DNA from 3 places in the Bacillus sp. SIMBA_154 genome. Region 2 is predicted to be linked to each of the others. Evidence: predicted binding sites of a transcription regulator. Region 2 holds the regulator's gene; each other region holds the start of a gene.
What was found. The regulator Rex, encoded in region 2, represses fermentation and respiration genes when NADH is low (regulators of the CRP and FNR family bind a similar motif). The targets are predictions, from matches to a motif close to TTGTGAAATATTTCACAA.

Region 1: a site for Rex is predicted at 1,860-1,877, ahead of R0K30_RS08780 (L-lactate dehydrogenase). Genes of this name have one in related genera too.
Region 3: a site for Rex is predicted at 1,285-1,302, ahead of R0K30_RS19160 (cytochrome ubiquinol oxidase subunit I). Genes of this name have one in related genera too.

Annotation. Positions count from the first base shown of each region.
Region 1 is NZ_JAWJBV010000004.1:41,457-44,620, forward strand. Features, by position in the region: gene R0K30_RS08770 (M20 peptidase aminoacylase family protein) at 1-120, opposite strand, end outside; partial or broken gene R0K30_RS08775 (YfcC family protein) at 272-1,701, shown strand; gene R0K30_RS08780 (L-lactate dehydrogenase) at 1,916-2,863, shown strand; gene R0K30_RS08785 (L-lactate permease) at 2,907-3,164, shown strand, end outside.
Region 2 is NZ_JAWJBV010000005.1:198,775-201,938, reverse strand. Features, by position in the region: gene R0K30_RS10405 (ABC-F family ATP-binding cassette domain-containing protein) at 1-686, opposite strand, end outside; gene moaC (cyclic pyranopterin monophosphate synthase MoaC) at 825-1,316, shown strand; gene R0K30_RS10395 (redox-sensing transcriptional repressor Rex) at 1,332-1,985, shown strand; gene R0K30_RS10390 (twin-arginine translocase TatA/TatE family subunit) at 2,013-2,192, shown strand; gene tatC (twin-arginine translocase subunit TatC) at 2,208-2,957, shown strand; gene R0K30_RS10380 (hypothetical protein) at 2,952-3,164, opposite strand, start outside.
Region 3 is NZ_JAWJBV010000021.1:15,420-18,583, reverse strand. Features, by position in the region: gene R0K30_RS19160 (cytochrome ubiquinol oxidase subunit I) at 1-1,205, opposite strand, end outside; gene isdG (heme oxygenase) at 1,537-2,658, opposite strand; gene R0K30_RS19150 (FecCD family ABC transporter permease) at 2,660-3,164, opposite strand, start outside.

The DNA of each region.
Region 1 (3,164 bases), on a different contig from region 2:
TAAAGTGTCTTCGATATAAGCGGTCGTATTCGTTTCTTCCCAGCTTATTTCTGGATGGGCATGCAGGTGCTCAAAGATGTCTGTCACGGTTTGTTTCATTTCGTTTGTCAAAGTTGTCATGAGAAGCCTCCTTGCTGACAGATAATCTGCCAAAACATTCTTTTAGTGAAATAATATTGATCTTAAATATCATCGATGTTTATAATATAACACATCATTTGATTATTCAGAAAATTAAGTGAAATTCTGATCGGGACAAAGGGGTTATGAGATGAAAACAGCGACAGTATCAGCACCTAAGAAGCAAAAACGAAAACTTCAAATGCCGGATGCGTATGTGCTCTTATTATGATTGCACTGATTTGTACTATTGCAACGTATTTTGTACCAGCAGGTGAATTTGACCGAAAAACATCAGGAGATATCACAACAGCCGTTCCTGGCAGCTATCATCGCATTGATCAATCACCAGTGAGTGCGGTTGGCTTTTTCACAGCCATTCAAGAAGGAATGGTGGGGTCATCTTCTATTATTTTTCTGATTTTATTTACTGGCGGAACCATTGCGATCTTGGAACGGACAGGTGCAATTAACGGGATGATTCACCATGTCATCAGACGGTTTCAAACAAAGCAGTTACTGTTCATTTGTATTGTCGGTGGCTTATTTTCTGTGCTTGGGACGACCGGAATTGTCGTGAACTCTGTCATTGGCTTTATTCCTATCGGCATCATTGTGGCACGATCTTTGAAGTGGGACGCTGTGGCGGGGGCGGCGGTCATTTACATCGGCTGTTATGCCGGCTTTAACGCAACGATTTTATCACCATCTCCACTAGGTTTATCTCAAACGATTGCAGAGCTGCCAATCTTTTCTGGAATTGGTCTTCGTGTCATTATTTATCTTTGCTTTCTGATTTCTAGTATTGTGTACATCTACTTATATACAAGGCGCCTGAAGAATAAAGAAAAGGGAAGCCTTCTTGGCGATCAATGGTTTCCTGCTAAGGGGCTTGGAGGAGCTGAAGCGGAATCAGTGGACAAGCCTGCCTTTACCAGCAGACATAAGCTGATTTTAGCGGTGTGTGGTTTGTCACTTGGGGGCTTTTTATATGGCGCGCTTCAGTTTGGCTGGACCGATAAGGAAATGGCGGGTGTGTTTATTTTTATGGCGATCGCTGCTGGACTGCTTGGCGGATTAGCAGCCAATGATATTGCGAAAACGTTTATTGTCGGCTGTCAAAGCCTTGTATACGGCGCACTTATTGTCGGGATGGCGCGCTGCATTTCAGTTATTCTAGAAAACGGTAAATTGCTTGATACAGTGGTCAATGGCTTGGCGAGTATGCTGACAGGATTTAGTCCAATTGCTGGTGCGATCGGGATGTATATGGCGAGTGCGCTTCTTCACTTTTTGATTTCATCAGGGTCAGGAGAAGCTGTTGTCTTTATTCCGATTCTTGCACCGCTGGCTGATTTAATGGGCATCACGAGACAGGTAGCTGTAGAAGCTGTCATGCTCGGCGAAGGAGTAGTCAACTGTGTCAATCCTACTTCAGGTGTGTTGATGGCTGTGCTTGCTGCAAGTGGTATTCCTTATGTGAAGTGGCTGCGTTTTATGGTGCCGCTTGCGCTCATTTGGTTTGTCATCGGTCTTGTGTTTATTTGTATCGGAGTGATGATCAACTGGGGACCTTATTAAACATGTATGAAGCTGCTGAAGAGAGTTTGGCAGTTTTTTTTTGTGGAAATATGTATGGAAACAGCGGTTTCAAAGCACAATAAGTGTGTTCACAAATTCGCTACATATTTTTTTGAGTAACCCCCTTGCAAAAGTTTGTGAAATGTTGCACAATAAGTATGTGAAATACTTCACAAATAAAACAACCTAGTTTTACTCAGGAGGATGAGGAAACATGACAAACGAAAAAGTAAACAAAGTAGCACTTATTGGAGCAGGTTTCGTCGGCAGTAGTTATGCCTTTACATTAATAAATCAAGCGATCACAGATGAATTGGTTGTGATTGATCTGAATCAAGACAAAGCAATGGGTGACGTAATGGATTTAAACCACGGGAAAGCATTTGCCCCGCATCCTGTGAATACGTGGTATGGAGATTATGAGGATTGTAAGGATGCAGATATTGTGTGTATCTGTGCTGGAGTGAACCAAAAGCCAGGTGAAACGAGACTTGACCTTGTTGAGAAAAATTTAAATATCTTTAAAGGCATTGTAGACAATGTGATGAAAAGCGGATTCGATGGCATTTTCTTAGTTGCCACAAACCCTGTTGATATTTTGACATATGCCACTTGGAAATTCAGTGGACTTCCAAAAGAACGAGTGATTGGTAGTGGGACCACTCTTGATACCGCAAGATTTAGATACATGCTCAGTGAGTATTTTGAAGCAGCGGCACACAACGTGCATGCGTACATCATTGGAGAGCATGGTGATACAGAGCTTGCTGTTTGGAGTCATGCGAATATCGGGAGTGTACCGATTACAGAATTAATGAAGAGAAATGATCAATACAAACAAGAAGACTTAGATGAAATCATGGAAAATGTCCGTCACGCCGCATACCAAATTATTGAGAAAAAAGGTGCCACTTACTACGGCGTAGCGATGAGTTTAGCCCGCATCACAAGAGCGATCTTGCACAATGAAAACAGCATTTTGACTGTCAGCACTTATTTAGATGGAGAGTACGAAGCAGAAGATGTCTACATTGGTGTACCTGCCCTTGTGAACCGAAATGGTGCAACAGAAATTATGGAGCTTGCACTGGACGAGACGGAAAAAGAAAAGTTCGCACACAGTGTGAATGTGCTAAAAGAGATTTTGGCTCCTCATTTTTAATCAATCAAAGACAATCTATCTGAGCAGAAAAGGATGAATCACTATGTGGCAGCAAATATATGATCCGTTTGGTAATGAGTTCGTAAGTGCATTGGTGGCAATGCTTCCAATTTTATTTTTTCTATTTGCATTAACCGTATTTAAGTTAAAAGGTGTTTTAGCCGCTTGTTTTACCTTAATCGTCAGTTTTATAACAGCTGTTTTCTTCTTTCATATGCCAGTTGAAAAGGCACTATCTGCTGTGCTGCTCGGTATATCTAATGGGCTGTGGCCGATTGGATATATCGTCATCATGGCCGTA
Region 2 (3,164 bases):
ACATGGTTGACGACTTTGTCTAAGAAATAGCGGTCATGGGAAACGATGAGAATAGCTCCTGTATAATTTTGCAAATACTGCTCAAGCCATGATAAGGTATCAATATCTAAATGGTTGGTCGGCTCGTCCAGAATTAAGAGTTCTGGTTTCATTAATAATAGCTTTCCAAGCGCTAGACGGGTTTTCTGACCGCCGCTTAAGGATTGGACGGTTGAGTCATCTTCAAAATGACTAAATCCGAGCCCATGAAGAATGGAGCGGACATCTGCTTCATATTGATAGCCGCCTTGATCCTTAAATTCCTGCTGCAGCCTGTCATAGGTTTTCATCAGGGAATCCAGCTCTGAACCTGTGGAAGAAGCCATTTTTTCCTCAATGGTTCTCATCTCTTGTTCCATTTCTTTTAAATGATCAAAAACCGATAATAATTCGTCTTTTAACGTACGTGTAGACGTCACATCGGTGTGCTGTGCTAAATAGCCGATTGATAGGTCTTTCGGTTTGATGATCTCACCTTGCTCGTAAGACATTTGACCGGCAATAATTTTTAAAAGCGTGGATTTGCCTGCGCCGTTACGACCAACAATGGCAATACGATCCTTTGCTTTGACTTCCAATTTTATATTCGTTAAAACGGTATCAGCGCCAAACGATTTGGACAGCTGATTCACTTGTAGAATCATCATGTAACTTCACCTCTGCTATAATATGTTAAGTGTAGCTTATCAGCAGTAAACCGGCAAATCTTACATACAATCGCAATGGTCAAATGAAAGACAGATAGGAAAAAATAGTGTATGATTTGAGTGAGGGAGCGTTGAAAGATGAGTCAATTTAGCCACTTTAACGAACAAGGAAGAGCAAAGATGGTCGACATTAGTAACAAATCGTCTACAGTGAGAACCGCCGTTGCTGCTTCAAGCGTTCGTATGATAAAAGAAGTATTTCATAAAATACAACAACGTGAAATTGGAAAAGGGGATGTGCTGTCTGTCGCACAGGTTGCTGGCATCATGGCAGCAAAGCAAACGTCCAACATCATTCCAATGTGTCATCCGCTTGTACTAAAAGGCGTGGATATCTCCTTTGATTGGGAGGATGACGGAAATGCGCACATTCTGAACATACAAGTACAGGTCAAAACAAAAGGAAGTACGGGTGTTGAGATGGAAGCGCTCACTTCTGCTTCAGTATGTGCACTGACCGTTTACGACATGTGCAAAGCGATTGATAAAGGCATGATCATCGGTCCTACCTATCTAGTTGAAAAGACAGGCGGGAAAAACGGTGATTTTCACAGAGCATCTGATATTTAAGTTGGAGGACCTTATATGAATATAGACCAGTCAAAAATTCCACAAGCGACAGCCAAACGTTTGCCGCTTTACTACCGTTTTTTAAAAAATCTGCATGCATCAGGAAAACAAAGGGTGTCATCGGCAGAGCTTAGTGATGCAGTCAAAGTGGATTCTGCCACCATTCGCCGAGATTTTTCGTATTTTGGTGCACTAGGGAAGAAAGGGTATGGCTATAATGTCGATTACCTCTTGACCTTCTTCAGAAAGACCCTTGACCAAGATGAAATGACCAATGTTATGCTCATCGGTGTCGGGAATTTAGGGACTGCTTTTTTACACTATAATTTCATAAAAAATAATAATACAAAAATTTCAATGGCTTTTGACGTCAATGAGAGTAAAATAGGAAGTGAGATAGGCGGCGTGCCTGTCTATGATTTGGATAAGCTTGAAGAGCATGTTCAAGAGGTTGGAGATATTCCTGTTGCGATTTTGACAGTACCTGCCGTAGCAGCTCAATCCATTACAGATCGTTTGATTGCCCTTGGCATCAAAGGAATCCTTAACTTTACGCCGGCTCGATTGAATGTGCCGGAACACATTCGAATTCATCATATAGATTTGGCGGTTGAACTTCAGTCTCTTGTGTATTTCTTAAAGCATTACTCTGTTACGCAGGAGGACTGATGAAAAGGGGTAAAGGGGGTGGAGCAAATGGGTCCGATCGGTCCTGGAAGTTTGGTTCTGATTGCGATTGTTGCGCTCATTATTTTTGGGCCGAAAAAGCTTCCTCAATTAGGAAGAGCAGCAGGAGATACATTACGTGAATTTAAAAATGCCACAAAAGGTTTAGCTGATGATCAGGAAGAAAAAAAGAAAAAAGAAGATCAGTAGAATAGGATGAGCTTCATGAATGTCAAAGATATGCCGCTTATGGAGCATATTGTGGAACTGCGAAAACGTTTAGTGATCATTGCGATGTTTTTTGTTGCCTTTATGGCGGCAGGTTTTTTTCTCGCTAAGCCGGTCATTGTGTATTTGCAAAATACCGATGAAGCGGCAACACTGACATTAAACGCATTTAAGCTCACAGATCCACTGTACGTGTTTATGCAGTTCGCATTTGTCATTGCTTTGGTTTTGACGTGTCCCGTGATTTTATATCAGCTATGGGCGTTTGTGAGCCCTGGTTTATATGAAAAAGAAAGAAAGGTGACACTTGCTTACATTCCGATTGCACTGCTTTTATTTTTGAGCGGTGTGGCTTTCTCTTATTTTATTTTGTTTCCCTTTGTCGTCGATTTTCTGATGCGGATGTCGAATGATTTAAATGTAGAGCAAGTGATTGGGATTCATGAGTATTTTACATTTCTGATGCAGTTAACACTTCCATTTGGCTTTTTGTTTCAGATGCCCGTTGTGTTGATGTTTCTCACAAGACTTGGCATCATCACACCGATGTTTTTATCAAAAATACGGAAGTATGCCTATTTTGTCCTCCTTGTCATTGCCGCACTCATTACACCGCCAGAGCTTGTTTCTCACCTCATGGTTACCTTGCCAATGCTCGTTTTGTATGAAGTGAGTATTGTCATTTCAAGAGTGACCTATCGCAAAATGCAGCAAACAGAGGAGAAAGAAAGTCATTATGTCTCATAAAAAAGCATCGTGATCCAAATGGTGATCACGATGCTTTTTATATTGTGATCGAAATTGATTGATGGCGTGAAAGAGGCGCTGATAATAACCGGGCTCATGAGGGACAAAGTCGTGTACATCTACTTCTCTGCTTTCCTCACGCCGTTCTCCGGCTGCATCAATCTCAAAGCCCTCTACCTGAATCCTTTCACATTGACCTGTTAAAAG
Region 3 (3,164 bases), on a different contig from region 2:
TGAGCGGTCGTCATCATGCCAAAGACGGTCCAAGGCTGACGCCCGATTTCGGTCATGATCCAGCCGGCTGAGTTTGCAATAAACGGGAACGCAATCATCCAAACCATGAAGCGTAAATACCATTTGTTTGATTCAAGTTTCTTTCTAAAGCTCAAGTACAAGCCAATCATACTAGCAAAAATCATAAGCATTCCCGCACCGACCATGATTCTAAAGCTCCAGAACGTTGTTTTCACTGGAGGAATGTAGTCTCCTGGGCCAAACTTTGCTTCATATTCTTTTTGAAGTGTCAGCATACCTGGAACATCTCCACTGAACTTCGAATAAGCCAAATAACTTAAAGCAAACGGAATGTTGATTTCTGCAGAGTTTTCTTTTTTATCTGTGTCAATGTTGGCAAATAGTGTCCAAGCCGCTGGATCTCCACTATCCTTCCAAAGGGCTTCACTTGCTGCCATCTTCATCGGCTGTGATTTCATTAAATGCTTTGCTTGGTCATGTCCAGAGAACGCCACACCTAAGCCAGAAATTAAAGCGAGTACCATGGCAATCTGGAATGATTTTTTGAAAAAGGCGATTTCTTGTTTTTTGATCATTTTATAGGCACTAACACCTGCAATAAAGAAAGCACCTGTTGCCAGCGCACCGAACAGAACGTGCGGGAACTCTACCCAGAGCTGCGGATTCGTGACAAGAGCGCCAAAATCATTCATTTCTGCACGGCCATTTTTAATGACAAATCCAACTGGCTCCTGCATAAATGAGTTAGCTAGTAAAATCCAAAACGCCGAAAAGATCGTACCAAGGGAAACAAGCCAAATACACAATAAATGAATTTTCTTCGGCAGACGATCCCAGCCGAAAATCCAAAGTCCAATAAATGTAGATTCAAGGAAAAAGGCCAACAGTGCCTCAATGGCAAGCGGTGCACCAAAGACATCACCAACAAACCTTGAATAGTCAGACCAGTTCATCCCAAACTGGAATTCCTGCAGAATCCCTGTCACCACACCTACTGCAAAGTTAATTAAGAAAAGGTGACCCCAAAACTTCGCCATCTTTTTGTAGATGTCTTTTTTCTTCACTACATAAAGGGTCTGCATCAATGCGACGATAAACACCAAACCTATAGACATAGGAACAAAAATAAAATGAAATAATGTCGTTGAAGCAAATTGAAATCTTGCTAAAAACAGCTCACTCACAGCCTTACATCCTCCCTTACTTTCACATGCCGAATGATTCGAGATCTTTATGCTCACCATTTCACAAAAATTTCACTACTTGTTCAATGGTTCACAATTAATAGCCTGTTTGAAACGGTTCACTCGGTGAAAATTTACTCTTGAATTTCATTCGGTTAGTTATTTATACCTGTACTTTACACCCATACGCTTCAAAAATAAAGTAAATTTTACCTAAAAATTGGGTGGTATTGTGTCAGTTGTTTGAATACTTTGTCAAAATTATGTGACGGAAAGAAAAAATCTGCAAAAAAAATAGCGCTGCACCTCGGCGGCAGCGCTGTAATGACATTTAGGCTTTTTTCTGTAAAGCTGGTCTTGTCACTTGTACTTCATAGTACGTAATTTTGTTTTTTAATAGTCCTTCAGGTTTCGCTTTTCCATGAGCGTGCGTATCACCAAACGCCTGAGATTTTGTCCAGTTCACAAAGTCCTCCTTACGGTTCCAGCGGGTATGAATGGTCACTTCATCATAATCTGTTGTCTGCTGTGTGACCCATACTTCCATGCCTAAAAACCCTTCCATGAATTCTACTTGTCCCTGCTTGTTAAATCGTTTGACGAGATGGTCGGCACTGCCTTTTTCTACTCTTACTTGGTTGTTTACAATGATCATGTTCTTTTCATCTCCCTTTTGTTGTTGGATCGAAGCGATTGGGATGATGAGCGGATGCTCTCCGTTCAAGTGAACCTCTGCCTGAATCCCAAAGACCTCTTTGAAAAAGTCTTCTGTTAATACTTCTGTTGGTGCCCCTATTTGATGCACGTGACCACGCTTCATCGCAATGAGGCGGTCACAATACTTTGCTGCCTGCTGCAGGTCATGAAGAACCATTAAAATGGTGATTCCATGCGTCTGATTCAGCTGTTTAAGCAGCTCTAATAATTCAAGCTGATGTGCAATATCTAAATAAGTTGTGGGTTCATCCAGAATAATGGTCTCTGTTTTCTGAGCAAGCGCCATCGCAATATACGCCTTTTGCCTTTCTCCACCTGACAATGTATGCAGCATCCTGTTTTCATTGCCGCGGCTGTTCGTCACATCAAGCGCCCACTCAATCGCTTCATGATCTGTCTTCGAGCTCTTTTTCCAGATCGAACGATGCGGACTCCGTCCAAGTGCGATCAGCTCACGCACTGTCATCGATGGGATGGCCGTTCTCGTCTGCATGAGAACAGCGATCTCCTTTGCAATTTCCTGCGCCGTCATCTCTTTTTGCGGTATATCGTGAATGTAAATCATGCCGCTTTCTATCGACGTGAGGCGTGCGGCCGCTTTGATAAAAGTCGACTTCCCTGACCCATTTGGTCCAATGATTCCGGTCACACTTCCCTTAGGAACAGCGGCTGAGATTGACGACAGCCGAAAGCCCCCTTGACTGAGACTCACGTCATCCATTGCAATCACATCCAACTTAACCCCTCCCTTTCTTTTTTAATAAATAGAGGAAGAAAGGTGCACCGATGCAGGCTAGCAATATACCGACAGGCAATTCAACCGGTGTAAACCAGACCCGTGCCGCTGTATCTGCAAAAACCACAAGTACGCCCCCGCCCAGCATCGAAATCGGCAGCAGATACCGGTAATCATCTCCAATTAAAAGACGGATAAAATGAGGAACGACAAGCCCGACAAACCCAATTAAACCGCTCACGCTTACAGCCGCACCAGCTAAAAGCGCCGCCAGCGCAATTAAGAAAAACCGGGTTCTCTCTACTCTCAGGCCCAATAGCTGAGCCGATTCATCGCCAAGCAGGAGAAGATTTGCCGGCTTGATTGCAAAAAAACAAAGACACAACCCAGCCAGCGCATATGGCGACACAAAGCTAAGATGATGCCAGCTCCGCCCGTTTAATCCACCTGATAAAAAAGGCAGAACAGCCTGCACCCGCTCACTATAAAGCACCATAAACCCGTTC